Regions from separate parts of the Streptomyces sp. NBC_01622 genome, predicted to be linked through region 1. Evidence: riboswitches for the same ligand, from Rfam matches in the RefSeq annotation. Region 1 holds a riboswitch; the other holds the start of a gene.
The links. A riboswitch is a leader RNA that binds a small molecule or an ion and turns the genes downstream of it on or off. The one in region 1 is predicted to bind glycine.
Positions count from the first base shown of each region.

Region 2: it holds a riboswitch for glycine, as region 1 does, so the genes downstream of both, gcvT (glycine cleavage system aminomethyltransferase GcvT) here and gcvP (aminomethyl-transferring glycine dehydrogenase) in region 1, are expected to answer to the same signal.

Region 1 covers NZ_CP109293.1:9,318,383-9,333,166, forward strand. The annotation lists gene OH768_RS43220 (bifunctional nuclease family protein) at 1-120, shown strand, start outside; gene OH768_RS43225 (MerR family transcriptional regulator) at 337-981, shown strand; gene OH768_RS43230 (DNA polymerase IV) at 1,039-2,607, shown strand; gene OH768_RS43235 (PRC-barrel domain-containing protein) at 2,529-2,900, opposite strand; glycine riboswitch at 3,015-3,110, shown strand; gene gcvP (aminomethyl-transferring glycine dehydrogenase) at 3,290-6,175, shown strand; gene OH768_RS43245 (ABC transporter ATP-binding protein) at 6,285-7,349, opposite strand; gene OH768_RS43250 (ABC transporter permease) at 7,346-8,203, opposite strand; gene modA (molybdate ABC transporter substrate-binding protein) at 8,200-9,021, opposite strand; gene OH768_RS43260 (molybdopterin-dependent oxidoreductase) at 9,227-9,718, shown strand; partial or broken gene OH768_RS43265 (molybdopterin cofactor-binding domain-containing protein) at 9,630-10,130, opposite strand; partial or broken gene OH768_RS43270 (helix-turn-helix domain-containing protein) at 10,283-10,453, shown strand; gene OH768_RS43275 (LysR substrate-binding domain-containing protein) at 10,480-11,412, shown strand; gene OH768_RS43280 (NAD-dependent formate dehydrogenase) at 11,517-12,677, shown strand; gene OH768_RS43285 (molybdopterin-binding protein) at 12,725-13,120, opposite strand; gene OH768_RS43290 (DUF1707 domain-containing protein) at 13,219-13,809, shown strand; gene OH768_RS43295 (hypothetical protein) at 13,787-14,308, opposite strand; gene OH768_RS43300 (amino acid transporter) at 14,427-14,784, opposite strand, start outside.
Region 2 covers NZ_CP109293.1:3,691,040-3,705,823, reverse strand. The annotation lists gene OH768_RS16450 (class I adenylate-forming enzyme family protein) at 1-138, shown strand, start outside; gene OH768_RS16445 (L-threonylcarbamoyladenylate synthase) at 197-874, shown strand; gene OH768_RS16440 (MFS transporter) at 871-2,292, shown strand; gene OH768_RS16435 (adenylate kinase) at 2,292-2,975, shown strand; gene OH768_RS16430 (L-serine ammonia-lyase) at 3,505-4,872, opposite strand; gene glyA (serine hydroxymethyltransferase) at 5,011-6,270, opposite strand; gene gcvH (glycine cleavage system protein GcvH) at 6,285-6,665, opposite strand; gene gcvT (glycine cleavage system aminomethyltransferase GcvT) at 6,776-7,918, opposite strand; glycine riboswitch at 8,072-8,178, opposite strand; gene OH768_RS16410 (AAA family ATPase) at 8,327-9,016, shown strand; gene OH768_RS16405 (enhanced serine sensitivity protein SseB) at 9,081-9,866, shown strand; gene OH768_RS16400 (enhanced serine sensitivity protein SseB C-terminal domain-containing protein) at 10,043-10,834, shown strand; partial or broken gene OH768_RS16395 (enhanced serine sensitivity protein SseB) at 11,763-11,870, shown strand; gene OH768_RS16390 (ABC transporter permease) at 12,253-13,260, shown strand; gene OH768_RS16385 (ABC transporter substrate-binding protein) at 13,330-14,784, shown strand, end outside.

The DNA of each region.
Region 1 (14,784 bases):
GACGGTGTGCTCGACGACGCCGGCATCGCGATCCCGGACGAGCAGGAGGACGAGGTGGAGAAGTTCCGCGAGTTCCTCGACCAGATCTCGCCCGAGGACTTCGGGACCAACAGCCAGTGAGAGCGAGAGCCGGCAGAGAAATGCTGGCATTTGCCACCGGCGTGTGAGAGCGTCCTGCGGCCCCCCGCGAGCGCATTCGGCTAGCCTTTCCCCGCGGTGGGGTACGGGAAACCACTCCTAAGGTGATTATCACTCGGCGTGCCTAGCGTGGCGATCGTTGACGCACCCCTGGTGACTGCCTACCGTCGAGAAGGCAGGTCAAGGACGGAGGTCGGCGTGAGAAGCAGCGGCGACGGTACGGCTGGGGGTGCCCCGGAACGCAGTTTCGGGGACAGTGGCCCGTACCGGCTTCATGGCAGTGCGGCCGATCACGCTCCGCATCGACCCACTGCCGTGCCGAGCAGCGGAGGGGCGACGTCCATGGCGTCCGAGCAGATCGGCTACCGGGGCCCTACGGCCTGTGCGGCGGCCGGAATCACCTATCGGCAACTGGACTACTGGGCACGCACCGGGCTCGTCGAGCCCAGCGTGCGGCCCGCACACGGGTCGGGGACGCAGCGGCTCTACAGCTTCCGGGACGTCGTCGTCCTGAAGATCGTCAAGCGGTTCCTCGACACGGGTGTGTCACTGCAGAACATCCGCAGCGCCGTTCTGCACCTGCGGGAGTGCGACTTCCGGGATCTGGAGCGCATGACGCTGATGAGCGACGGCGCCACGGTCTACGAGTGCACGTCGCCGGACGAGGTCCACGCCCTGCTCCAGGGCGGCCAGGGGGTCTTCGGGATCGCCGTGGGCGTGGTGTGGCGGGATGTGGAGAGCGCCCTGTCGCAGCTGCACGGGGAGCGCGTCGACACCGGTGAGACGCTGGTCGGGGTCAACCCCGCCGACGAGCTGGCCAGGCGGCGCAACCGGGCCGTCTGAGGGCCCGGCAAAAGCCGTAGCAGGGCATTGTCAGTGGCGTAGGGCAGCATCGGAGATGTGAGAACCGCGCCCACGATCCTGCATCTCGACATGGATGCCTTCTTCGCCTCGGCGGAGCAGGCGTCCAAGCCGAGCCTGCGCGGGAAGGCCGTCGTCGTGGGCGGGCTCGGGCCGCGCGGGGTGGTCGCCACCGCGTCGTACGAGGCACGGGTTTTCGGGGTGAACTCGGCCATGCCCATGGCCCAGGCGCGCAGGCTCGCCCCGAACGCCGCGTATCTCGTGCCGCGCTTCGGGTTCTACCGGTCGATCAGCGAGCAGGTAATGGCGCTGCTGCGGGCGCTGTCGCCGCTTGTGGAGCCACTGAGCCTGGACGAGGCGTTCGTGGATCTGGAGGCCGGCGAGGCGGCCTGGGACGCCGAGTCGGCGCGGCGGGCCGGGGAGCGGCTCCGAGCCGACATACGGGCGGTCACGGGGCTCACGGGCTCGGTCGGCCTCGCCGCCTCCAAGATGCTCGCGAAGATCGCCTCCGAGCGGGCCAAGCCCGACGGGCTGGTGCTGATCGAGCCGGGGAGCGAGCGGGCGCTGCTGGGGCCGTTGTCGGTGCGCACGCTGCCGGGGGTCGGACCGGCGACGGGCGACCACCTGCGGCGGGCCGGGATCACCACGGTCGACGAGATCGCCGAGGCGGGGGAGGACGAGCTCGTACGGCTGGTGGGCAAGGCGCACGGGCACGCGCTGTACGCCATGGCGGTGGCGCACGACGAGAGGCCCGTGGTGGCCGAGCGGGAGACCAAGTCGGTGTCGGTCGAGGACACCTACGACGTGGACATCCACGACCGGATCCGGGTGGGCCTGGAGGTGCAGCGCCTCGCCGACCGGTGTGTACGGCGGCTGCGGGGCGCCGGGCTGTCGGGGCGGACCATCGTGCTCAAGGTGCGGCGGTACGACTTCTCGACGCTGACCCGGTCCGAGACCTTGCGCGGGCCCACCGACGATCCCGGGGTGGTGCGGGAGGCCGCGGCGCGGTTGCTGGACTCCGTGGACACCACGGGCGGGGTGCGGCTGCTCGGAGTGGGAGTGTCCGGCCTCGCCGACTACACGCAGGAGGACCTGTTCGCGCAGGCGGCGGGAGAGCAGGCCGACCTTCTTGAGGAGGAGCACACGGAGGAGGAAGAGGGCGGGGAGCAGACGGCGCCCGTGGAGCGGCGCTGGCCCGCGGGCCACGATGTGCACCACTCCGGGTTCGGGCACGGGTGGGTGCAGGGCAGTGGGCTGGGGCGGGTCACCGTGCGGTTTGAGACGCCGGAGGATGCCGGGCCCGGGCGGGTACGGACGTTCCGGACCGACGATCCCGAGCTGGAGCCGGCGGAGCCGCTGCCGTTGGTGACGCGAGACGCGGGTGAAGTGGCTGCGGTGCCAGGGCAGTTGGTGGAGCGGGGTCCCGATGGTGGGGCAGTCCAGTCGCTGCCGTCGGATGCCGACGTCCAGGGCAGCGCGCCACCGCCCCCGGAGAATCGAAGACCCGCCGACCCTCCCGCCGCTTCGGCTCAGGTGTCGTCCGAGCCCGCCAGTTTGCCGAAGTCGCGGTCCGGGAGGGAGGGCGGTGGGGCCACGTCGAGGCCGTAGTGGTGGTAGAGCTGGAGTTCCTGGTCGGGGGAGAGGTGGCGGCCCACGCCGAAGTCGGGGGCGTCCTTGATCAGGGAGCGGTCGAAGGGGATGTGCAGGGTGCCCTCGATCAGTTCGCTGGGCTCCAGGGGGACGAAGGCGTCCCTGGAGAACAGGCCGGTGCGTATGGCCGCCCACTCCGGTACACCGGTCGCGTCGTCGAGGTAGACCTCGTCGATCGTGCCGATCTTGGCGCCGGTGCGGTCGAACGCCTTGCGGCCGATCAGGTTGCGCGGATCGATATCGGTCTGCACGGGCCCTCCTCCTGGTCGCAACTCATTCGTAAACTCTACAAAAGAGCACATTCGGGCCGGTGGCCACTCGAGAGCTCGGCTTCCACGCTCGCTGGTAGGCTGGCGAGCGGCTGCTGACCCCGTGCGGGAGAGTCCTCCAGACTTCATCGGAGGCGCCGAAGGAGCAAATCCTCCCCGGAATCTCTCAGGCTCACGTACCGCACGGACGAGGTCACTCTGGAAAGCAGGGCGGGTGCCGGCGACGGCTCTCGCTCTCACCGACGGTGAAAGCCGGTGACCTTCGGGTGGCCGGTGAAGCTCTCAGGTTGAGATGACAGAGGGGGAGGCCGTCCGGGCACCCCACTGTCGTGGTGCCCTCGAAGGTCGTGTCCGACCAGGAGGCCTCCCAAATGACCGCCCCTCGCACTTCGCTCTCCGAGCTCGAACAGGGCATTCCGTTCGAGCAGCGCCACATCGGTCCCGACCAGGAAGCGCGGGCCAAGATGCTCGCGCAGGTCGGCTACGGCTCGCTCGACGAGCTCACCGCCGCCGCGGTCCCCGATGTGATCAAGAACGCCGACTCCCTGGACCTGCCGGGCGCCCGCACCGAGGCCGAGGTGCTGGCCGAACTACGTTCCCTCGCGGACCGCAACGAGGTCCTCGGTTCGATGATCGGGCTCGGGTACTACGGGACCTTCACGCCGCCCGTGATCTTGCGCAACGTCATGGAGAACCCGGCCTGGTACACGGCCTACACGCCGTACCAGCCGGAGATCTCCCAGGGGCGGCTCGAAGCCCTGCTGAACTTCCAGACCATGGTCGCCGACCTCACCGGGCTGCCGACCTCCGGCGCCTCCCTCCTCGACGAGGGGACGGCCGCCGCCGAGGCCGTGGCGCTGTCGCGGCGCATGGGCAAGAACAAGAAGGGCCTGTTCCTGGTCGACGCGGACGCGCTGCCGCAGACCATCGCCGTGATCGAGACCCGCGCCGAGCCGGCCGGAGTCGAGGTCGTCGTCGCCGACCTCAGCGAGGGCATCCCGGCCGAGATCGCCGAGCGCGAGATCAACGGCGTGCTCGTGCAGTACCCGGGTACCTCCGGTGCCGTACGCGACATCAAGCCGCTGATCGAGCAGGCGCACGCGCTCGGCGCGCTCGTCACCGTCGCCGCCGATCTCCTCGCGCTCACGCTGCTCAAGTCGCCCGGCGAGCTGGGCGCGGACATCGCGGTCGGCACGACGCAGCGCTTCGGGGTGCCGATGGGCTTCGGCGGGCCGCACGCCGGATACATGGCCGTGCACGAGAAGTTCGCGCGCAGCCTGCCCGGGCGGCTCGTGGGCGTCTCCGTCGACGCCGACGGACACAAGGCCTACCGCCTCGCCCTCCAGACCCGCGAGCAGCACATCCGCCGTGAGAAGGCCACCAGCAACATCTGTACCGCCCAGGTGCTCCTTGCCGTCATGGCCGGGATGTACGCCGTCTACCACGGGCCCGAGGGGCTCAAGGGCATCGCGCGGCGGACGCACCGGTATGCCACGATCCTTGCCGCCGGGCTCACCGCCGGCGGTGTCGAGGTCGTGCACGGCGGCTACTTCGACACGCTGACCGCGCGTGTTCCGGGCCGGGCCGCCGAGGTCGTCGCCGCCGCCCGCGAGGACGGCGTCAACCTGCACCTCGTGGACGCGGACCAGGTGTCCATCGCCTGCGACGAGACCACCACGCGCGCCCAACTGGCCGCCGTATGGACCGCGTTCGGGGTCGACGGAGACATCGAGGCGCTCGACGCGACCGCTGAGGACACGCTGCCCGAGGCGCTGCTGCGGAACGACGCCTACCTCACGCACCCCGTCTTCCGGGACCACCGTTCCGAGACCGCGATGCTGCGCTACCTGCGCAGGCTCGCCGACCGGGACTACGCGCTCGACCGGGGCATGATCCCGCTGGGCTCCTGCACGATGAAGCTCAACGCGACCACCGAGATGGAGCCGGTCACCTGGCCCGAGTTCGGGCAGTTGCACCCCTTCGCGCCCGCCGAGCAGGCGCAGGGATACCTCACGCTCATCAGGGAGTTGGAGGAGCGGCTCGCCGAGGTCACCGGGTACGACAAGGTGTCGCTGCAGCCCAACGCCGGTTCGCAGGGCGAGTTGGCCGGGCTGCTGGCCGTACGCGGATACCACCGCGCCAACGGCGACGAGCAGCGGATCGTGTGCCTGATCCCGTCGTCCGCGCACGGCACCAATGCCGCGAGTGCCGTCATGGCAGGCATGAAGGTCGTCGTCGTGAAGACCGCCGAGGACGGTGAGATCGACATCGAGGATCTGCGGGCGAAGATCGAGCAGTACCGCGAAGAACTCGCCGTGTTGATGATCACTTACCCGTCCACGCACGGGGTGTTCGAAGAGCATGTCGCCGACATCTGCGCGCAGGTGCATGAGGCCGGCGGACAGGTCTACGTCGACGGCGCCAACCTCAACGCCCTTGTGGGGCTTGCCAAGCCGGGTCACTTCGGCGGTGACGTCTCGCATCTGAATCTGCACAAGACGTTCTGCATTCCGCACGGTGGCGGCGGTCCGGGTGTCGGGCCGGTCGGGGTGCGCGCGCACCTGGCGCCGTATCTGCCGAACCACCCGCTGCAGCCGGCGGCCGGGCCGGAGACGGGAGTCGGGCCCATCTCGGCCGCTCCCTGGGGCTCGGCCGGCATCCTGCCGATCTCCTGGGCGTACGTCCGGCTCATGGGCGGCGAGGGGCTGAAGCGGGCCACGCAGGTGGCCGTGCTCTCCGCCAACTACATCGCCAAGCGGCTCGAACCGCACTACCCCGTGCTCTACACCGGGCCCGGCGGGCTCGTCGCGCACGAGTGCATCATCGATCTGCGGCCGATCAGCAAGGCGACCGGTGTCTCCGTCGACGACATCGCCAAGCGGCTCATCGACTACGGCTTCCACGCGCCGACGATGTCGTTCCCGGTGGCGGGCACGCTGATGATCGAGCCGACCGAGTCCGAGGACCTGATCGAGCTGGACCGGTTCTGCGAGGCGATGATCGCGATTCGCGGGGAGATCGAGAGGGTCGGCTCGGGTGAGTGGCCGGCCGAGGACAACCCGCTGCGGAACGCGCCGCATACCGCTGCCGCGTTGGGCGGGGAGTGGGGGCACGCTTACTCGCGCGAGGAGGCTGTCTTCCCGGCCGGGGTGTCCGTCGCCGACAAGTACTGGCCCCCGGTGCGGCGGATTGACCAGGCCTTTGGGGACCGGAACCTTGTTTGTTCTTGCCCGCCGTTGGATGCGTACGAGGACTGAACGCTCCGCTGAACGCCGGGAGTTTCGGCTGCGGGTCCGTTGTGGCAGTCGCGCCCCGTGGCGGAGCCACACATCGATACAGCCCCGCGCCCCTATGGGGCGCGGGTGCTCAGGCGGGATATGAGTGTGTCTGGGTTGCCTTTACCGTCGCCCAGACCAAAGCCCCCTGGTACAGGTCCAGTTCGGCTGCTGCGACCGTCGTGAGGTCTGCGGCCAGGGGGAGCTCGCCGGTGAGGTCCGCGCGGATCTGGTCGCCGTGGGTTTCCAGGCCCGCTACCTCGCAGTGCCAGAGGTTGCGGGCGCTGGCGCCGGTGGGGCGGTCGCGGAAGAGGGTCACCGCGCTTGGTGGGAACGCTACGAACACCTCGCCCTGGAGATCCTCCGTGGTGGTGATCACGGGGCCCGTGTCGAGCGTGACCGTGTGGCCGTCGGCGCTGCCCTTGTAGAGGTTGAGGCCGACCAGTTGGGCGATGTAGTCCGTGCGCGGGTGGCGGGCGATGTCGGCGGGGGTGCCCTCCTGGACGATCTTTCCTTGCTCGATCACGACCAGCCGGTCGGCCAACACCATTGCGTCCAGGGGGTCGTGGGTGACCAGTACCGCGACCGCCTCGAACTCTGCGAGGTGGCGGCGGAGTTGCGCCCGCACGTCCAGGCGGGTGCGGGCGTCCAGGGCGGCAAGAGGTTCGTCCAGGAGCAGGAGGCGTGGGCGGGTCGCCAACGCCCTTGCCACGGCGACGCGTTGGGCCTGGCCGCCGGAGAGTCTGCGGGGCTTGGCGCCCGCGTGCTCGGCGAGGCCCATCCTCTCCAGCCACTCGGCCGCGATGGCGCGGGACTCCGCCTTGGTCGCGCCCTGGCAGCGCGGGCCGAACCCGACGTTGTCGAGCGCGGTCAGGTGCGGGAAGAGGAGATAGTCCTGGAAGACGACGCCTACCGGACGAGACTCCGGGGGCGTACGGTCCAACTCCGCGCTGTCCAGCCGTAGATGACCGTCCGTCAGGTGGACCAGGCCGGCCAGCGCGCGTAGCGCGGTCGTCTTGCCCGCGCCATTGGGGCCGAGCAGGGCGACTACGTCGCCGGGTGCGGCGGTCAGTTCGACGTCGAGGCGGAAGGTGCTGCGGTCCACGACGAGATGGGCGTCGAGGCCCTCGCCGGCTGTGGTGATGAGGTTGCTCATGATGTGGTCATCCAGCGGTCCCGGAGCCCCGCCAGGACCGCGATCGACACGGCCAGGAGGACCAGGCTGAGGGCGATGGCCGCTTCCGGGTCGTTCTGGAGGGCGAGGTAGACCGCGAGAGGCATGGTCTGGGTGCGGCCGGGGAAGTTGCCGGCGAAGGTGATCGTCGCGCCGAACTCGCCCAGTGCGCGGGCCCAGGCGAGTACCGAGCCCGCCGCGATGCCCGGGGCGATCAGGGGGAGTGTGACCCGGCGGAACGCCGTGAAGCGGGAGGCGCCGAGGGTCTGGGCGGCCTCCTCGTAGCGGGGGTCGGCGGCGCGCAGGGTGCCCTCGACGCTGATGACCAGGAACGGCATCGCCACGAACGCCTCCGCGACCACGACACCGGTCGTGGTGAAGGGCAGGGTGATGCCGAACCAGGAGTCGAGCCACTGGCCTACGACACCGTTGCGGCCGAGCGCCAGGAGCAGCGCCACGCCGCCCACCACCGGGGGCAGGACCAGCGGGAGTGTCACCAGGGCCCGGACGACGCGGCGGCCGGGGAACTCCGTGCGGGCCAGCAGCCAGGCCAGCGGCACGCCCAGGACCAGGCATACCGCAGTCGCCAAGGTCGCGCTCAGCAGGGAGAGTCGGAGGGCCTGCCAGACCTCCGTGCTGGTGAGTTGTGACGGCAGCGACCGCCAGGGAGCCCGTACCAGCAGGGCGAGCAGCGGGAGGAGCAGGAATGCCAGCCCTACGAGTGCGGGCACCAGCAGGGGCAACGGCACCCCGTGTCCGGACATCCGGACGCGGCGACGCCGCGGCCCGCCCTTCAGGGTCTCGGCCGTGGCGTCGGAGGTGTCGAGCTTGGTCACGGCTTGAGGAAGCCCGCCGCGGACAGCACCTTCTGGCCCTCGGCTGACTGCACGAGCGCGATGAACGCCTTGGCGGCGACGGCGTTGGGCGCGTTCTTCAGGAGGACGATCGGGTAGTCGTTGATGGCGTCGGCGGACTCGGGGAACTCAACGCCCTCCACCTTGCTGCCGGCGGCGTGCACATCGGTCTTGTAGACGACCGCCGCGTCGGCCTCCTTCAGCACCACCTTGTTGAGGGCCGACTTGACGTCCTCTTCGTAGGACACCGGGGTGAGCTTCAACTTGCTTGCGGTGAGCGCCTTTTGGGCCGCGGCGCCGCACGGAACCGTCTTGTCGCACAGCACGACCTTGAGCGAGGACTTGGTGAGGTCCTTCAGGGAGGTCACCTTGTCTGGGTTGCCCGGCAGCGTGGCGATCTCCAGCTGGTTGCGGACGAAGGTGGCCGGAGTGCCGACGCCGTCGCTCTTGTCCGTGACGATCGCCATGGTCTTGGGGCTGGCGGCGGCGAACACGTCGGCCGGGGCACCGCTGGTGATGCTCGCGGCGAGGGTGTCGCTGCCCGCGAAGTTGAAGGTGACCTTGGTGCCCGGGTGGGCAGTCTCGAACTCCTTGCCCAGGGTCGTGAAGGACTCCTTGAGGGAGGCGGCGGCGAAGACGGTGACGGTGCCGGACATCTTCGGGGACGCGGATGCCGAGGAGCCGGACTTCGAGGAGGACGAGTCGTCGCTGGAGGAGCAGGCGCTCAGGGCCAGCAGCGCGGCGGCTCCGGCCCCCGCAACCTGCAGGGTCCGGCGGGTCCGACGCGCGGAACGGGTCATCACGGTTCTACTCCTCTGATTCTGCCGATAAGGGGTTGTCGCGCCCTTGCCCGGCCGCAACGGCCGTGCCGCGATGATACTGCCGCATATGCAAGGTGTAGGTCTCCTGTCGCATCGCATGAGCTGCACTATTCGCATGCGGGGTGCGCATGTGCGTTTGTACGGGAGTGCCGTCCGGGTACCACATTGCGGGAGGTGATGGCTCGTGACGCTCGCGCAGCTCGACCTGACGGGGGACCTCGCCCGACCCGCCCGGCTGACCGTGCCGGACCTGCTGAACTGGCCGCTGTACCGGGTCCGGGTCAGCTTCGAGTGCGCCACCAGCGGCACCCAGGTCCACCGCTTCGCGGGACCACGGCTCTACGACGTCCTGTCCGCGGCCGGTCCCGGCTTCGACCCCGTCCGCCGCAAGGACCGACTGCGCTTCCTCATCGCGGTCAGCGGTACGGACGGGCACCACACGCTGCTGTCCTGGGCCGAGATCGATCCCGACTTCGCTCATGCCCCTGTTCTGCTCGCCGTGAGCATCGACGACACCCCGCTCGACCGTGCCGGGCCGCAACTGGTGCTTCCACAGGACCGTTGCGGGGCCCGGCACATCAGTGGGATCAGTGCGATACGGGTGGACGGGGGGTACGGCGCGGCGAGTTGGCCAGTGCCAGCCACACCCGGTCGCGGGTCAGCGGAAGTTCGGTGAAGCGGACGCCCGTCGAGTCCCGCAGCGCGTTGGCGAAGGCGGGCGCGACCGGGTCGAAGGGATTCTCGCTCATCGACTTGGCGCCCAACGGCCCGATGGCGTCCGCCGTTTCCATGAAGTGCACCTCGGTGCGCGGCACGTCCGCGTACTGCGGGAGCCGGTAGCGGCGGAAGGCGGCCGTCTCCACCACCCCGTGCTCGTCGATACGGACGTTCTCGAAGAGGGTCGCGCCGAGCGCCTGGGCGACCCCGCCCTCCACCGGGCCCCGGCACTGCATCGGGTTCGTCACCTTGCCCACGTCCGCCGCGTCCGCCGCGTGCACACTGCGCAGGATGCGGATCTCACCCGTGTCCGGGTCCACGGCGACCCTGAACCAATGTGCGTTGAAGGCCACGGAACGCGGGGTGCCTGTGGGGGCGGGGAGATTGCGGCCGACCGCCTCGCCCGCGTCGGGTGCTTCGGCGTGGCACACCCCGTGTACCGCGTCGAGGAACTTCCGCTGGACCGGGTGGAGTTCGCCGTCCTCGGCGGCCAGGCCCTCGACCGTGGTGACGGTACGGCCGTCACGCCGTCCTGTTGGAGACCCTGGAGACCTTCCTCGCCTGTGACGGTTCCTGGGCGCGGACCGCGGAGGCGTTGCATCTGCACGTCAACTCCACCGGCCGCGACCTCTCCCGGCTCTACGACCGACTCGACCTGTGGGCGGCCCTGTTGTGCCGGACGGACAGCGCCTAGCCTGCACGTCACAGGGGAGGTCAGGGATGCTGTTGCGTCAGCTGGAGTACCTCGTCGCGCTCGCCCGTGAGCGGCACTTCGCGCGCGCCGCGGCGGCCTGCTATGTCTCGCAGCCCTCGCTGTCGGCCGCGATCCGACGGCTGGAGCACGAGTTGGACGTGCCGATCGTGCGCCGCGGCAGAAAGTACGAGGGGCTGACCCCGGAGGGCGAGGTGGTGCTCGCCTGGGCGCACCGTATCCTGGCCGAACGGGACGCTCTGCACCAGGAGTTGTCCGTCCTGCGCGGCGGCCTGACCGGCACGCTGCGGCTGGGCGTGGTGCCGACCGCGCTGCCGGCAGCCTCCCTCCTCACCACCCCGTTCTGCGAACGGCATCCCCGGGCCCGGGTCGCCCTGGAGTCGCTGTCGTCCGTCGACATCAGGCACGGGCTCGCCGAGTTCGAGCTGGACGCGGCGATGACGTACCTGGACGACGACAGCCTGCGCAACGTCCGCCGCTTCCCGCTCTACGAGGAGCGGTACGTCCTGCTGACGCCGGTCGGTGGCCCACTCGCCGGTGTCAGTAAGGCCAGTTGGGCGCAGGCGGCCACACTTCCGCTCTGCCTGCTCAACTCGCGGATGCGCAACCGCCGCATCATCGACGAGTGTTTCGCGGCCGAGGGTGCGACGGCCTGCCCGGCGATCGAGTCGGACAGTGTCGCCGGGCTCTACACGCTGCTGCCCGGCGGTCGTTGGTCGAGCGTGATCTCGCACGCGTGGCTGCACATGTTCGACGTACCGGAGGGGATGCGGGTGGTGCCGCTGAACGGGCCCGCGCACGGGCCCCGGGTCGGACTGGTGGTCGCCCGCACCGAACCCCAATCCGTGCTGGCGGAAGCCCTGTTGAAGGTGGCCCGGGAGGCGGGCGTACGGGACGCGCTCGACGAGCTGCTGCACACCTACCTGGGCGACGGACGCTGATAGCCGCGGGCTATCCGGGCATAGCAACGTTCGCTTTGACCAGGGCGATTCACTCCGAGGATCGTGAAGTTCACCTTCAGACAACGGAGTTGAGGAGCCGCGACATGGCCAAGGTTCTCTGTGTCCTCTACGACGACCCGACCGACGGATACCCGACCTCGTACGCCCGCGACGACCTGCCCGTGATCGACCACTACCCCGGCGGCCAGACCACCCCCACCCCCGAGGCGGTCGACTTCACCCCGGGTCACCTCCTCGGCAGTGTCTCCGGTGAACTCGGCCTGCGCGCCTACCTGGAGGGTGCCGGGCACACCCTGGTCGTCACCTCCGACAAGGACGCCGAGGGCTCGGTCTTCGACCGGGAACTGGTCGACGCCGACATCGTGATCTCGCAGCCGTTCTGGCCCGCGTACCTCACCCCCGAGCGGATCGCCGCCGCGAAGAACCTCAGACTCGCGGTCACCGCCGGCATCGGCTCCGACCACGTCGACCTCGACGCGGCGATCTCCCACGGCGTGACGGTCGCCGAGGTGACGTACTGCAACAGCATCAGCGTCGCCGAACACGTCGTGATGATGACACTGTCCCTCGTGCGCAACTACCTGCCGTCCCACCAGGTCGTGCTCGACGGCGGCTGGAACATCGCGGACTGCGTGGCCCGTTCGTACGACCTCGAAGGCATGCATGTCGGCACGGTCGCCGCCGGGCGGATCGGGCTCGCGGTGCTGCGGCGGCTCGCGCCCTTCGAGGTGAAACTGCACTACACCGACCGGTACCGGCTGCCCGAGGATGTGGAGCGGGAGTTGGGGCTGACCTGGCACGAGAGCGCCGAGGACATGGTGCCGCACTGCGATGTCGTCACCATCAACGCGCCGCTGCACCCGGAGACGGAGGGGCTGTTCGGCGACAAACTGCTCGCGCAGATGAAGCGCGGCGCGTATCTCGTCAACACCGCGCGGGCGAAGATCGTCGACCGGGACGCCGTCGACCGGGCGCTGCGCAGCGGGCAGTTGGCGGGTTACGCCGGTGACGTGTGGTTCCCGCAGCCCGCCCCGGCGGACCACCCCTGGCGCACCATGCCGCACCACGGGATGACCCCGCACATCTCCGGTTCCTCGCTGTCGGCGCAGGCCCGGTACGCGGCGGGCACCCGGGAGATCCTGGAGGCGTTCTTCGCCGGGCGGCCGATCCGCGACGAGTACCTGATCGTGGACGGGGGCGCGCTGGCGGGGACCGGCGCGCACTCCTACTCCGTCAACAAGTGACGGACGGGATCGTCGCCTTCGGGTGACGGCCGGGGCCGCCGCCCGCCTCACACGCGGTCGATATGTACGTTCGTCGACTTCACGCGGGCGGTGGCCTCCATGCCGACCTCCAGGCCGAGTTCCTCGACCGCCTCCCGGGTCAGCAGCGAGACCAGGCGGTGCGGGCCCGCCTGGATGTCGACCTGGGCGGCGACATCGCCGAGCTTGATCGCGGTGACGATGCCGGGGAACGCGTTGCGCACCGAGGTGTAGGAGGTGTCCTCCTCGACGGCGCCCGACTTCGCCAACTTGACCGAGAACGCGGCTAGATCGACGCCGTCGATGAGCCGCCGACCGCCCTCGTCGCGGTGGGTCGTCACCCGGCCCGCGTCGGCCCACCGGCGCGCGGTGTCCGGACTCACGCCGAGCAGCCGCGCCGCCTGGCCGATTGTGTAGGACTGCATACGCGCCACCCTAGGGGCAGAAACGGAAGTCGGTGGACGAGAGGTTGGCTCTGGGGTATAACGCGATATAGCGTCAGTCTGTCGATCGGGGTGAGGGTATGTCGGGTGAGCTGATGAGCACGACCGGGTTGCGGGCCTCGCATGCGGACCGGGACCGCGTCGTGGACGTGCTGACCGGCGCGGCCGGCGACGGACGGCTGACCGCCGAGGAACTGGACGAGCGCGTCGAGGCCGCATTGTCCGCCCGCACGCTGGGGGAGCTGGCGGCCCTGACGGCCGACCTTCCGGTGGTGGCGGGCGCGACTCCGGTCGAGGTGAAGGACGTCGCCCGCATCGAGCAGAACGGCGGCTCGACGCGGCGCGGTGACGGCTGGGTGGTGCCGCGCCGGCTGGAGATCCAGTCCCGCCTGGGCGATGTGACGCTCGACTTCACACAGGCGGTGATCACCCAGGCCACGCTGCGTATCGACCTGGACATGCACCTGGGCGCGCTACGGCTGCTGCTTCCGCCGGGTGTCGTAGCGAACACCGACGACCTGGTGCTCAACTACGGCAAGGTCAAGACGCGCGGGCCCGGTGACCTGGACACTCCGGTCGACCTGCGGATAGAGATCGTCGGGCAACTGGGGTTCGGGAAGGTCCTGGTACGCCGGACCCGGCGCAAGGTCAGGAAATCCCCGACGCCCTGAGCACCGACCGGGCCGTCTCGTCGTCGATCAGATGGCCCAGGTGACGTCGGACATCGGTGCCCTGGCGCAGCGTGCCGCGCTCCATCGAGTGCCGTATGCCCGTGTCGAGTTCGTGCCAGAGGAGGGGGTTGGCGACCAGCACGCGGGGGTCCAGTTCGAGCCACTGTCCGTGTGTGTCCCGCAGGACCAGGCGCGCGGAGACATCGCCGTACTGCCGTACGACCGTCAGCGCGTCCGTGTGCACCGTGCGGCGCAGTAGCGGGCCGTCCACGGTGAGCCAGCCGGGGCCGGCGGTGACGCGATGCGGGAGCAGCACGGCGCAGAGCGCCGCCGACATGGCGAACCACAGCAGCGCGCGGGTCAGGGTCAGGGTTCCGGCGTTCCAGTCGACCAGCAGGGTCATTCCGAGGAAGCCGAGCGCGCAACCCGCCGCCAGCCGGGCGTCGCCACGCCAGTGGCGGTCGCCGGTCGGGTCCGGTGGTGGGGTGCTGTGCCGCATGAGGCCGACCGTAGGCCGCCCCGGGCCCGACGCGCGGGCCCCTGACGGGCCTCTTACGCTGCGGGACCGGATTTTGTCGTGTCTCTTACGGTGACGGTGACAAAGGGGGCTCGAACGGTCAGCCCGTGTGCACGCGCGGGCGCCTGGCGCGGTCCGGTTCCGCCTCGCGGAGGACCTCCCGGGTGACCGGGGCGACCTCGCCCTGGCCGAAGAGGAAGAAGCGGAGGAAGTTGGCGAAGGGATTGCCCTCGGTCCACTCGAAGTACATGTGCGGGATGCGGCCCGTCGTGTCGCGGGCGTGGAGCATCAGCGCGGCCAGTGCGTTCGGGACGGACGAGGACTCCAGGGTCAGCACCCGGTACCGGCCGTGCAGCACCTCGCCCCGCACCGTCAGGCCCGCCTCGAACTCGGAGGCGTCGAGGACCGTCACCTCCACGAACACGAAGTCCTCGCCGGGGATGTCGTTGTCGGCGCGG
Region 2 (14,784 bases), 5.6 Mb from region 1:
GCCGAGATCCTGCCCAGGCCCGGCGCGGACGCCTTCGACGCCACGGCGCTGCGCCGCTGGTGCCGGGGCCGGCTGCGCGCGGTGGAGGTGCCGCGCACGTTCACCGTGGTCGGCACCGGGACCCGGCTCAGCAAATAGCGCGCCGCCCGTTCTTCCCCCACGTGCTTTCCCCCCCACCGAACCGAAAGAGAGAACCGTGACTGTCGACATGTACGCCAACGTCGCCGCGCCCACCGACGAGAACCTGCGCATCGCGGGTGATCTGATCCGTACAGGCGGAGTGGTGGTCGCCCCGTCCGACACCAATCTGGCCCTGACCCTGGACCCCTGGAACAGGGCGGCGGTCGAGCGGGCCTTCGCCATCAAGCGCCGCCCGCCGACCTCCCCTCTGACGCTCTTCGTACGCCACCCGCAGGAATGGCAGGAGTACACCGATGTCCCCGCCGAACTGGCGGAGGCGGTGCGCCGGCTGGCCGAGGCGTTCTGGCCCGGCCCGTTCAACATCGTCCTGCCCCGCAACCAGCGCATTCCGGACCACCTGGTGTGCGGCGGCCCGACCGTCGCCCTCGGCTGCCTGTCCAACCCGACCCTCCAGCGGCTGATCGAGTTCACCGGCAAGCCGGTCGCGATGACCTCGGCCAATCTGTCGGGCCAGGCCGACGGCGTCCTCGTGGACCTCGATCTGGCCGTCCGGCAGATCGGCCCGTCCGTCGACATGGTGATCCGCGGCGAACGTCAGGGCACCACGGCCTCCTCCACGATCGTCACGGCGGCGACGGTCCCGTTCAAGGTGCTGCGTCTCGGCGACATCACCCACGCCCACATCAGGGACGCCCTCGGCGACCTGGCCCATCTCCTGGAGGACGGATCATGACCACACGCACACCCGGACCCCGGTCCGCCCAGGGCGGCCGGGGCACCGCGGAGACCGTCGCCGGGGCGGTGGTGTACGGCAGGGTCGCCCGCCGGCTGCTGCCCCTGCTCGGCCTGCTCTACCTGGTCAGCTACCTGGACCGCAGCAACATCGCCTTCGCCGGGCCGAACGGCATGAACGACGACCTCGGACTGAGCTCCGCCGCGTTCGGCCTGGCCTCCGGGATCTTCTTCATCGGCTACTCGCTGGTCGAGGTCCCCAGCAATCTCGCCCTGCGCAGGTTCGGTGCGCGCGTATGGCTGGTCCGCATCCTCGTCTCCTGGGGACTGGTCGCGGCGCTCACGGCCTTGGTGCAGAACGCGGGCCAGTTGCAGGTGGCCCGGTTGCTGCTCGGCATCGCCGAGGCGGGGTGCCTGCCCGGCATCGTGTTCTATCTGACGCTGTGGCTGCCCCGCGAGGTGCGGACCCGGCTGATGGCCGGCTTCTTCGTCGCGCTGCCCCTGTCCACCGCGCTCGGCGCCCCGCTGTCCGCGCTGCTCATCCAGCACGCGGACGGAATGTTCGGGCTGGCGGGGTGGCGCGCGATGTTCGTCCTCGAAGGACTGCCCGCGCTGCTCCTCGCGGTGGTCGTATGGCGCCTGCTGCCCGACGGGCCCCAGGAAGCCCGCTGGCTGACCGAGCGCGAGCGGGACTGGCTGGTGGCGAGGGTGGCTGCGGAGGGCACCGAGCGCCCCGGCCCCCGGGACGGCGAACCACGCCTGGGCGGCGGCTGGTTCACCCCACGCACATTCGCCCTGGGCTTCGCCTACTTCGGCATCATCTACGGCCTCTACGCCCTCAGCTTCTTCCTCCCGACGATCATCGCCGGCTTCGAGGACGAGAGCGGCGGGGCGGAATTCACCATCGTCGAGCGCGGACTGATCAACTCCGTGCCGTACGTCCTCGGCGCCGTGGCCATGGTGTGCTGGGGCCGGTACGTCCAGCGGGCGCCCCGCCGTGCCGTGCAGGGAGTCGTCGTCCCGGCCGTCGTCGGCGGAATCTCCATCCCGCTCGCCCTCTACATGGGTGGCCCGCTGCCGACCATGGCGGTGATCAGCGTCTGCGCGATCGGTGTGCTGTCGGCGATACCGGTCTTCTGGAGCCTGCCCACGGCGATGCTCGGCAAGCGCGAGGCCGCTGCGGGCATCGCCCTCGTCAACACCATCGGCAGCCTGGGCGGCTTCGCCGCGCCGTACGTCACGGGGTGGCTGAGGGACCTGACCGGTTCGGTCCGCCCCGGACTGTGGCTCACCGGTGGACTGCTGATCGTCTCGGCGCTCGTCGTGACCCTGCTGCGACGTCCGGAACCGGTGACCGCGGGGGCCGCCGAGTCCCCGTCGGCGTTGTCCGCCCCGGACACGAGCGAGGAGCCCGTCTGATGCGGGTGGTTCTGTTCGGGCCGCCCGGCGCGGGCAAGGGCACCCAGGCCCGCAGGCTGAGCCGGCGGCTCGGCATACCGCACCTGTCCACCGGAGACATGCTGCGCGACCACGTCCGCAGGCGCACCGCCCTCGGGCAGCGCGCGGCCGACCTCATCGACGCGGGACAACTGGTGCCCGACGCGCTGATCACCGCGGTGGTACGCGGCCGGCTGCGTCACCCGGACACCGCCGGGGGGTACGTCCTGGACGGGTTCCCGCGCAGCGCCTTCCAGGTCACGGCGCTGGACACCATGCTCGCCGAGACCGGCACAGCGCTGACCGCGGTGCTCGACCTCGTCGTCGACGAGGAGGAGGTGGTCCGCCGGATCGGCGGCCGCCAGATCTGCTCCCGCGACAACGGCCACATCTTTCACCTGCACAGCGCACCGGCCGCGGTCCGGGGCCTGTGCGACCACTGCGGCGGCGAGCTGTACCAGCGCGCCGACGACACCCCGGCCACGGTGCGGGACCGACTCGCGGTCCACCGCGCGTCCACCGCCCCGCTGACCGCGCACTACGCCGGAACGGGCCTCCTGCGAACCGTCGACGCGACCGGCACCACGGAGGAGGTGACGGCCCGGATACTCCAGACCCTCGGCCTGCCGGGCGTACTGGATACGGCGGTCGCACAGGGGAGTTGAAGGCTCCCCGCCCCAGAGCAACGGAGCCCGTCGGCACGGACAGCCGGCCAGAACAGCCTGTCCCGAGGGGCTCCGTTGCCCGTATGACAAGAGCGCACCGGTTGAAGTCGGCGAGGGTGACGAAGTCGCGCGACCATGATTTCGTCCGTGGACCGGCCGGCGCGGCGAGCCAGGTTGCGAAGGTCGTCGTAGACGCGGCCGGCGGTGGTGTCACGCGTGGGGTCGGCCATCAGGCGAGCACCGCCTCAACGGCAGGGCGGATGACGGAGAGAGCACCCAACGCGCGTGCGACGTCCTGGAGTTCGCCGCGGCGTTGTACACGGGGATGGTTTCTCCCGGGGCGGCCCGTACCGCGCGGCGCGGCGATGTGCACCGCTGTAGGGATGTCGTCGATGAGTTCATGTAGGGCCAGGGCGGACTCGCCGCACACGACGGCACGCGGAGCCCGTGCGCACACAGCAAGCAGATCTACGTGCGCGGTCTCCGGTGCGTCTGCCCGCCGGTAGACCCCTGCTCACGGCCTACTTCCTCAGCACTCGATGATGTTCACCGCAAGTCCACCCCGAGCCGTCTCCTTGTATTTGACGCTCATGTCCGCCCCCGTCTCCTTCATCGTCTTGATGACCTTGTCGAGGGACACCTTGTGGGACCCGTCCCCCCGCATCGCCATCCGCGCGGCGGTCACCGCCTTCACCGCGGCCATGCCGTTGCGTTCGATGCAGGGGATCTGGACGAGGCCGCCGACGGGGTCGCAGGTGAGGCCGAGGTTGTGTTCCATGCCGATCTCGGCCGCGTTCTCGACCTGTTCGGGAGAACCGCCGAGTACCTCGGCCAGCGCGCCCGCCGCCATCGAACACGCCGAGCCGACCTCGCCCTGGCAGCCGACCTCCGCGCCGGAGATGGAGGCGTTCTCCTTGAAGAGCATGCCGATGGCGCCGGCCGCGAGCATGAAGCGGACGACCCCGTCCTCGTCGGCGCCCGGCACGAAGTTGACGTAGTAGTGGAGGACCGCCGGGATGATGCCGGCCGCCCCGTTCGTCGGGGCCGTGACCACCCGGCCCCCCGCCGCGTTCTCCTCGTTCACCGCCATCGCGTAGAGCGTGATCCACTCCATCGCGTGCGCCAACGGGTCGCCCTCCGCCCGGAGTTGGCGTGCCGACATGGCGGCCCTGCGGCGGACCCTCAGGCCGCCGGGCAGGATGCCCTCCCGCGACATGCCCCGCGACACGCACGCGCCCATCACGCCCCAGATCTCCAGCAGCCCGGCCCGGATCTCCTCCTCCGTGCGCCAGGCGCGCTCGTTCTCCAGCATCAGCGCGGAGATCGACAGACCGGTCTCCTGCGTGAGGCGCAGCAGCTCGTCGCCGGTGCGGAACGGGTACTTGAGGACCGTGTCGTCCAGCTTGATCCGGTCGGCGCCGACCGCCTCCTCGTCGACGACGAAGCCGCCGCCCACCGAGTAGTACGTCCTGGACAGCAGCTCGGTGCCCGTCGCGTCGTACGCCCACAGCGTCATGCCGTTCGCGTGGTACGGCAGTGCTTTACGGCGGTGCAGCTTCAGGTCGTTGTCGTAGGAGAACGGGATCTCGTGCTCGCCGAGGAGGCGGATGCGTCCGGCCGTCCTGATCTGCTCGACCCGTTCATCGGCGCCCTCCACATCCACCGTGCGCGGCGACTCGCCCTCCAGGCCGAGCAGCACCGCCTTGGGGGTGCCGTGCCCGTGCCCGGTCGCGCCGAGCGAGCCGTACAGCTCGGTGCGGACGGAGGCGACGGAGTCGAGCAGCTCCTCGTTGCGCAGCCGGCGCGCGAACATGCGGGCCGCCCGCATCGGGCCGACCGTGTGGGAGCTGGACGGGCCGATGCCGATCGAGAACAGGTCGAAGACCGAGATGGCCACGGTGACTCCTCAGAACGCAAGACGTGCGGGGTGGTGCAGGATTCAAGGGCGCGAAGCGCTTCGAACAGGGTGTGGTGGGCGACGGGTGGGCGGGGCACCGCGCACACCTCCCAGTGTGCGCGGTGCCCCCGGGGCCGACTACAGCCCGGGATACAGCGGGTACTTCTCCGCCAGCGCCGTGACACGGGCCTTCAGACCCGCCACGTCGTACGACGGCTTCAGCGTCTCCGCGATGACGTCCGCGACCTCGGCGAAGTCCTCGGCCGTGAAGCCGCGGGTCGCCAGCGCCGGCGTGCCGATGCGCAGGCCGGAGGTGACCATCGGGGGCCGCGGGTCGTTCGGGACGGCGTTGCGGTTGACCGTGATGCCGACCTCGTGGAGCCGGTCCTCGGCCTGCTGACCGTCGAGTTCGGAGTTGCGCAGGTCGACCAGGACGAGGTGCACGTCCGTGCCGCCCGACAGGACGTCGACCCCTACGGCCTTCACGTCGTCCCGGACGAGGCGCTCGGCCAGCAGCCGCGCCCCGTCCACGGTACGCCGCTGGCGCTCCTTGAAGTCCTCGCCCGCCGCGACCTTGAAGGAGACCGCCTTGGCGGCGATCACATGCTCCAGCGGACCGCCCTGGAAGCCGGGGAAGACGGAGGAGTTGAGCTTCTTCGCGAAGGACTGCTTCGCGAGGATGATGCCGCCGCGCGGGCCGCCCAGCGTCTTGTGGGTGGTGGACGTGACGACGTCCGCGTAGGGGACGGGGTTCGGGTGGAGGCCGGCCGCCACCAGGCCCGCGAAGTGCGCCATGTCGACCCACAGATACGCCTCGACCTCGTCCGCGATCCGGCGGAACTCGGCGAAGTCCAGCTGCCGCGGGTACGCCGACCAGCCCGCGATGATGACCTTCGGACGGTGCTCCTTGGCGAGCTTCTCCAGCTCGGCCATGTCGACCAGACCGGTCCCCGCGTCCACGTGGTAGGCGACCACATTGAACTGCTTGCCGGAGAAGTTCAGCCGCATCCCGTGGGTGAGGTGGCCGCCGTGCGCCAGGTCGAGGCCGAGGATGGTGTCGCCGGGCTGGGCCAGCGCGAACAGCGCGGCCTGGTTGGCGGAGGCGCCCGAGTGCGGCTGCACATTGGCGTACTCGGCGCCGAACAGCTCCTTGACCCGGTCGATCGCGATCTGCTCGGCCACGTCGACGTACTCGCAGCCGCCGTAGTAGCGACGGCCCGGGTACCCCTCGGCGTACTTGTTGGTGAGGACGGAGCCCTGTGCCTCCATGACCGCGACCGGAGCGAAGTTCTCCGAGGCGATCATCTCCAGCGTGGACTGCTGACGGCGCAGCTCGGCGTCGACCGCGGCGGCGATGTCCGGGTCGAGCTCGTGCAGGGGCGTGTTCAGGACGGACATGGATCTACGACTCCTCAGCCGGCGGTGAAGGCGGTGTACTCGTCGGCGGAGAGCAGGTCGCCCGGCTCGTCGGTGATCCGCACCTTGAACAGCCAACCGCCGTCGAACGGCTCGGAGTTGACCAGCGCGGGCTCGTCCACGACGGCCGAGTTGATCTCCACGACCTCACCGCTGACCGGCGCGTACAGATCCGACACCGACTTGGTCGACTCCAACTCGCCGCAGGACTCGCCCGCGGTCACCGCGGTGCCGACCTCGGGGAGCTGGACGTAGACGACATCGCCGAGCGCGTTGGCCGCGAACTCGGTGATGCCGACGGTCGAGACACCGTCGACGGCGGCCGTCAGCCACTCGTGTTCCTTGCTGTACCGCAGATTCTCGGGGTGGTTGCTCATGGCGTGAATTCTCCTGTACGCGGGGGAGTGCTGGTGAAGGGGGGAATGCGGAGGGGATCGTCGAACAGGGGTGATCCGCCCCGGTCACGGACTCGACGCTACGACGACTGTCACTTCTGGCGCTTGTAGAACGGCAGCGCCACGACCTCGTACGGCTCGTGACTGCCCCGGATGTCCACACCGACACCGGCCGTGCCCGGCGCGGAGTGCGCGGCGTCGACGTACGCCATGGCGATGGGCTTGCCCAGCGTGGGGGAGGGGGCGCCGGAGGTGATCTCGCCGATCACCCGGCCGTCGGCGACGACGGAGTACCCGGCGCGCGGGACCCGGCGGCCCTCGGCGACGAGGCCGACCAGGACGCGCGGCGGCTGCGCGGCGGCGCGCTCGGCGGCGGCCTCCAGGGCCGTACGCCCGACGAAGTCGCCGTCCTTCTCGAACTTCACGACCCGGCCGAGCCCGGCGTCGAACGGGGTGAGGGAGGTCGACAGCTCGTGGCCGTACAGCGGCATGCCCGCCTCCAGGCGCAGCGTGTCCCGGCAGGACAGGCCGCAGGGGATCAGCCCGGCCGGCGCCCCGGCCTCGGTCAGCGCCTCCCACAGCTTCTCCGCGTCACCGGGGGAGACGAACAGCTCGAAGCCGTCCTCGCCGGTGTAGCCGGTGCGCGCGATCAGCGCGGGGACGCCCGCGACCGTGCCGGGCAGACCGGCGTAGTACTTCAGGCCGTCGAGGTCGGCGTCCGTCAGCGACTTGAGGATGCCGGGGGACTCGGGGCCCTGGACGGCGAGCAGCGCGTACGCGTCCCGGTCGTCGCGGACCACCGCGTCGAAGTCCTCGGCCCGCTCCACCAGCGAGTCCAGGACAATCTGGGCGTTGGACGCGTTGGCGACGACCATGTATTGAGAAAACGCAGCCTCGGTCTCAGCCAGCCGGTAGACGATCAGGTCGTCGAGGATGCCGCCGTCGGCCCGGCAGATCATGGTGTAGCGGGCCCGGCCGACGCCCACGGAGGCGATGTTGCCGACGAGCGCGTAGTTGAGGAGTGCGGCCGCCTGCGGTCCGGTGACGGTGATCTCGCCCATGTGGGAGAGGTCGAAGAGGCCGGCCTTCGTGCGGACGGCGAGGTGCTCGTCGCGCTCGGAGCCGTAGCGCAGCGGCATGTCCCAGCCGGCGAAGTCGGTCATCGTCGCACCGAGCGAGCGGTGCAGCGCGTCGAGCGCGGTGCGGCGCTTCTCAGGGGTGGCGGTACTGCTCATCGGTCGGTCTCCCAAGGCATGACGGCGAGGTCGTTCCTCCCCATCTGTCATCGGAACCTGAGAGGTTCGCCATGACCGCGCGGGACACGCACGGGACATGGGTTGCACCTTGGGTGGGACCACCGGCGACGGCGGTCCGCTTTTCAGATGTGCCTCGCCCGCGCGGTAACTGGGCCTGAGAGATTCAAGGGAGGGACTTGCTCCTTCGGCGCCCCGGACGTCGTAGGGCAGACGACTGGGGACTCTCCCGCGCGGATTCAAGCGGCCGGTATGCAGTTGGCGCGCACATCATCGCACAGGCTTTGTAACAGGCCTGTGGCCGGAAGCGAACGGAACCGCGAGACACCGTGCATTACCTTCTCTTTACGTTCGTTGGGGAGAACCTTTCCTGACCCCGCAGGGAGGACGATCACGGTGACAAGGACCACGGTGTACGCCACGACCTCGGCCGTAGCGCTGCCCGAGCAGCCCTCGGCCCCGGCCAGGGAGGCATGCCCGGCCCGCCCGGCACCGGTCGTCCGCGACCTCCGCGAGCGCGTCGGCCGCAGCCCGCACGGACTCCGCTTCGGCCCCCGCGACCTGGTCGTGGTCACCGGCCTGCCCGGCAGCGGCAAGTCCACGCTGATGCGGCGCGCGGTGACCGGTGACGGCGTCCGCGTCGACAGCCAGGACGCCCGGGACCGCTGGGACGCCCGGATGTCCCGCATGTCAGGTCTGCTCCCGTACGCGGTGTACCGCCCCCTGGTCCGCCTCGCCCACTACGCCGGACTGCACCGCACCCTGCGCTCCGCGTCCGGAGCAGTCGTGCACGACTGCGGCACCCAGACCTGGGTGCGCGGCTGGCTGGCCCGCGCCGCCCAACGCCGCGGCGGCACCCTGCACCTGGTGTTCCTCGACGTCAGCCCGGACACCGCGCTCGACGGCCAGCGCGAGCGCGGCCGTGGAGTCTCGCGGTACGCGTTCCTGCGCCACCGCCGGGCCGCCGCCCGGCTGTTGCGCGCCGTGGAGCGCGGCGACCTGCCGCACGGCGTGGGCTCGGCGGTCCTCCTGGACCGGGACGCGGCGGACGTGCTGCGCCGGATCGACTTCGCGGACTGAGCCGCTAGCCTTTTCCGTCACAGCACGTTTACAGCAGGCGGTTTCACCAGCAGGCGGTAGGTAGATGGACTTCCCGGCGGACTTCCCCGGTCAGGCGTACCCCCACCCGCATCCGCACGGCGGATGGCCCGGCAACGAGCTGGAGGAGGTGCTCTCGGTCTCCCTCGGCCTGCCCTCGGCCGGCGGCCGGATCATCGAGGTGCTGTCCCGAAGCTTCGTCTGGGTCCCGCTGCCCAGCGGCGGCGGCCCGCACAGCGGACCCCTGGACCTGCCCACGCTGGACATCGACGGGCAGGCCTTCGTCCCGGTCTTCAGCTCCGAGGAGCAGTTCCGCCAGGTCGTCGGCTCGCATCTGTCGTTCACGATCGCGCCCGCGGTGGAGTTCGCCCGCGGACTGCCCCCACAGGTGGGCATCGCGGTGAACCCGGACGGCGTGGTCGGTGTCCCCCTCCCGCCCGCCGCCGTGGCCGAGCTGTGCCGCATCGGCCGTACCGCCCTCGACGGCCCCACCAGCGGCGGCCGGGTCCGCCTCTTCGAACCCGACTGGCAGGACGACCCGGTCGACTTCCTCGCCGCGGCCTCCGCCGAGTTCGCCACCATCGGCGTGGTCGGCACGGCCCGCCGCTGCCTGGCCGCGATCGAGACCGCCGACCCGGTGATGTTCGTAGGCGTCGAACTGACCAACTGGGACGGCGACTTGAGGGCGGCCCCCATGGACGCCCTGTCCCGCGCCCTGACCAGGACCGAGGTCAAATGGCCGGTAAACCTGGTCCTCCTGGACGTCACGCAGGACCCGGTAGCGGAGTGGATGCGCCAGACGGTGCGCCCCTTCTATACACAGGGTCACTAGCAATCTCCGCCCGGGGCAACTACCCCAGGGGCGCGGGGCTGTGTCGATGTGCGGCTCCGCCGCGGGGCGCGACAAGCCACGACGCACCCGCACTCGCCAACGCACACCAGTCCCCCACCCATGGGGCGCTTAAGCTGGACCCCAACGCAGGCCAACCACCAGAAGGGGCGGTACACGTGAGCGCCAGCGGCACCGCGACCGGCCAGGTCGAGCACATGCTGCGCCAGGTGACGCCCGGGCGCTACGACGCCTACGAGGCGCTCCTGCGCGCCCTCGCGACCCCCCGCTCCGGCCAGATCTGGATGCTCCTGTGGCACGGCCAGTCCGGCTCCCCGGACGCCCAGTACGGAAACATGCACGTCGAGGGCTACGGCTACGCCCCCTGCGTCACCTCCGCCCAGGAACTGTCGGCCAGCGGCTGGAACCGCTCCTACGAGGTGGTCGACGGCCTGGACGTGGCCCGGACCCTCTACCCCGACCACTTCGGCCTCTGGCTCAACCCGCACGCCCCCGGCGGCGGCGTCGGCATCCCCTGGCTGGACCTGCGCCGGATCGCCACCGGCCTGGAGCGCCAGCCCGCAGGGCCCCTGCGCCTGACGGAGCCGGCGGTCGAGGTCCCGCAGTTCTACGGCCTGCTCACGCAGAACGCCCACCGTACCCCGGCGGTCCGCACCCTCCGCCGCGCCTGGGTGCAGCCCGCGCTCGGGGCGCCGTATCTCGCGATCGGTCTGGATGTGTACGACACCAGTCCGCCCGCCGTGGACTCGGTGCGCGCGATGATGCAGCAGTCCATCGGCGCGGTCCCGGACGGGCTGCCGGTGTCGACCGTGGCGATGTCCGACGACTACGACCCGGTGGCCCTGTGGCTGCGGGCGAACGCCCGCCCGTTCTACGACCGCGAGGCCCACGCGGCGCCGGCGCAGGTATCGACGCCGGGTGGATACGGCTATCCGCCTCCGCGGTACTGATTCATCGGCGGACGCGCCTGTCGTGACCGTGAAAACGATTGGGCCCGCTCTTTGAAACCGAGCGGGCCCAATCGGGTTTTCGCGCGTGCGCTCGGACCGTCGCGAATTTCTTACTTCGGAGTCGGAGTGCAGGACTAGGCTCACGCCTACCGAGAAGGTGTGGGAGGTCTGGCGCGCTGTGCTGAAGGCCAGGGTGTAGTTCAACGCAGCCCTGGCCGAACTGCTGTTGTACGCGCCGACGCGGGCGCCGAGCGCCGAGTAGTACGGCTTGCCCGCCTTCTTGACCGTGTAGGTGATTTCCCCGCCCGGACAGGACATCGGGCTCTTCGAGCCGAATGTCGCGCCATGATTTCTGTCGCCCGGCAAAAGGTGGCAAGCGGATCCGAATTCTTCCCGCGCCCACCCTCAAGTGACGCTCAAATTCCACCGTCCGTCCTGTGGGTCGGGAGGAAGGCGGGCTTCTTGTCGTGAACTGGACATCGTGGCCTCGCGGCGTGATGTACATCACATCATTTGGGCTTCGTCCTTGGGGTGGTGCCCCTATGGATTTGGTCAAGGGGTGGTCGGGGTTCGTGGTTGGTGGAAGGTGCTGTCGCGGCGCATGGGCGGACGGGACGGCGGTGCCGTCGCCGAGGAGGATGCGGGCTCCGGTCCTGATGCCGGATCTGTAGCTCGGCGATCCGCCGCATCGTCAATCCCGGCAGGTGGGCCATGTGGCATCCCAGGTCACGTGCGACCGCCGACGGCGGGGCCCCGGTCGATGCCGTCCGGCCGACGACGAGGACGCTGCCGTGCTCGGCCTGTGGCTCCGCGAAGACCTCGCGGGGCTTTGGTTCCCTGTTGGGCGGTCCGCGGTCGAAGGATGTCGCCGGTGTCGATCACGCCGTGGTTCGACCTCGGCACCTCCTGACTCGACCCGCGCCGGACCGCAGCCGGCCCGGCTGTGTACGACACCTGTCGGCCCGCCGTGGACTCGGTGCGCGCGATGATGCGGCGGTCCGTCGTGGCGCTGTGGCTGCGGGCGGACGCCCGCCCCGGGCGGGCGGGTACCGCTGCTCACCCGTCCGTGGTGGATACTGACCCGGCGAGTCCTCTTCCCCGCTTCTCCGCAGGATTTACGTCGATGACACATTTCTTCGCGCGTAGATCGCGGTTCAGTGCCCCAAAATGGCGCCGAATCGGTGTTCTGTCCCAACTGCCAGGCGTTCGGGGGGCGTTACCCGTTGTCCGTATAACGGAACCCTCCAGCCCGCATCACGTTTACGCATCCATTCACCGTCAAGTCTGGCAGCAGATCACCAAAGCGTTGAAGACTCCCGCACCAGGGGCCGTTCGCCCCGATGTACGACGGACTGATCATGGCCGCCACAGCGGCAAGTGTGGGCCGGCTACCGCCGGTTGAGAGGGGTCCCTGCCAGATGACGGCACCATTGCACGAGCCGACCGCGGAAGCGGCCCCGAGCGCGGCCGAAGAAGCGGCGGCTGCGACCGTCGGCGACAAGGCCGTGCAGGGACGTTCCCTGGGCCGGATCGCCTGGGAGCGCCTCAAGCGCGACAAACTCGCCCTCACGGGCGGCATCGTCGTGCTTGTCCTCATTCTGGTCGCGGTTTTCGCCCCGATGATCGCCAGCCTGATCGGCCAGGATCCGGACACCTTCCACGAGAGCCTGATCGACCCGCTGTTCGGCACCCCCAAGGGGTCGCTGGGCGGCATCAGCGGCGACCACCTGCTGGGCGTCGAGCCCGTCAACGGCCGCGACATCTTCGCGCGGATCCTCTACGGCTCCAGGATCTCGCTCCTCGTCGGCTTCCTGTCCGCGATCGTCGCCGTCGTGCTCGGCACCGTCCTCGGCATCCTGGCCGGTTTCTTCGGCGGCTGGGTCGACTCGGTGATCAGCCGTGTCATGGACGGTCTGCTGGCCTTCCCGCAGCTGCTCTTTATCATCGCGCTGGTCTCCGTGATGCCGAACGAGATGCTGGGCCTGAGCGGTTCCAGCGTGCGGGTCTTCGTGATGATCCTGGTGATCGGCTTCTTCGGCTGGCCGTACATCGGACGCGTGGTGCGCGGACAGACCCTTTCGATGCGTGAGCGCGAGTACGTCGAGGCCGCCCGCTCGCTGGGTGCCGGACGCTTCTACATCCTGTTCAAGGAACTGCTGCCCAACCTGGTCGCGCCGATCATCGTGTACACGACGATGATGATCCCCACCAACATCCTCACCGAGGCGGCGCTCAGCTTCCTGGGCGTGGGCGTCAAGCCGCCCACGTCCTCCTGGGGACAGATGCTCTCCACCGCGATCGACTACTACGACTCGGACCCCATGTACATGGTCATTCCGGGCGTGGCGATCTTCATCACCGTTCTGGCCTTCAATCTCTTCGGCGACGGCGTGCGGGACGCGCTGGACCCGAAGGCTTCCCGCTGAACCGCATTGCCCCAAGCGTCCCGTGCCATCTACACGGGGTCTCTCATCAAATCCGGAGGATCCGAGATCGTGACTACCCAACGCACCTCAGGGCGGCGTAAGCAGGCGTTTGCCGCTGCTGCCGCGGTCGCCGGCATGCTGGCCTTGGCAGCGTGCGGCGGCGGCAACAGCGACGGCGGCGGTTCGAAGACCGGCGCCGCCGGCTTCGATGCGGCGAACAACAAGGTCGCCCAGGCCTCGCTGGTCAAGAAGGGCGGCGAACTGAAGTTCGTCTCCGCCCAGGACGCCGACTTCTGGGACACCACGCGCGGTTACTACGGCTTCATGTGGGACTTCTCGCGGTACTACAGCCGTCAGCTGCTCACCTACAAGACCGAGCCGGGCGCTGCGGGCGCCGAGCTCACGCCCGACCTGGCCACCGACACGGGGCAGGTCTCGGCCGACGGCAAGACGTACACCTTCCACCTGCGTGACGGGGGCACCTGGGAGGACGGCAAGGCCATAACCTCGCAGGACATCAAGTACGGCATCGAGCGCGTCTGGGCGCAGGACGTGCTGTCCGGCGGTCCGATCTACCTCCAGCAGATGCTCGACCCCAAGGGCACCTACAAGGGTCCCTACAAGGACACCTCGGCGGACAAGCTCGGCCTGAAGGCGATCTCCACGCCCGACGCCAAGACGATCGTCTTCCACCTGCCGACGCCGAACTCGGACTTCAAGGAAGTCCTCGCGATGGTGACGGCGTCCCCGGTCCGCCAGGACAAGGACACCAAGGCGAAGTACACGCTGCACCCGTTCTCCTCCGGCCCGTACAAGTTCCAGTCGTACAGCCCCGGCAAGAAGCTGGTGCTGGTCCGCAACACCAACTGGAAGGCGTCGTCCGACCCGGTGCGCAAGGCGTACCCGGACAAGATCTCGCTGACCATCTCCTCGAACCAGTCCGACATGGACCAGCGTCTGATCAACGGCGACTACGACATCGACGCCGGCCAGACGGGCCTGGGTCCGCAGGGCCGCACCATCGCCCTGAAGGAGCACAAGGCCAACCTGGACAACCCGGTCTCCGGCTTCATCCGGTACGCGGTCTTCCCGCAGAGCGTCAAGCCGTTCGACAACATCGAGTGCCGCAAGGCCGTCATCTACGCGGCCGACCACGTGTCGCTGCAGACCGCGCGCGGTGGCCCGGTCGCCGGTGGTGACATCGGCACCAACATGCTCCCGCCGTCGATCGCCGGTGGCGAGGGCCAGAAGTACGACCCGTACGGGATCGCCGGTGCCAACAAGAACGGCAACGACGACCTCGCCAAGAAGGCGCTGAAGGCCTGCGGCCAGCCGAACGGCTTCAAGACCACCATCGCCGTCCGCAACAACAAGCAGCAGGAGGTGGCCACGGCCACGTCCCTGCAGGAGTCGCTGAAGAAGATCGGCATCCAGGCCGACATCTACCAGTACGACGGTTCGCAGAGCTCCGGCATCATCGGCTCGCCCTCGAACGTCGCGAAGAAGAAGCTCGGCATCATCATC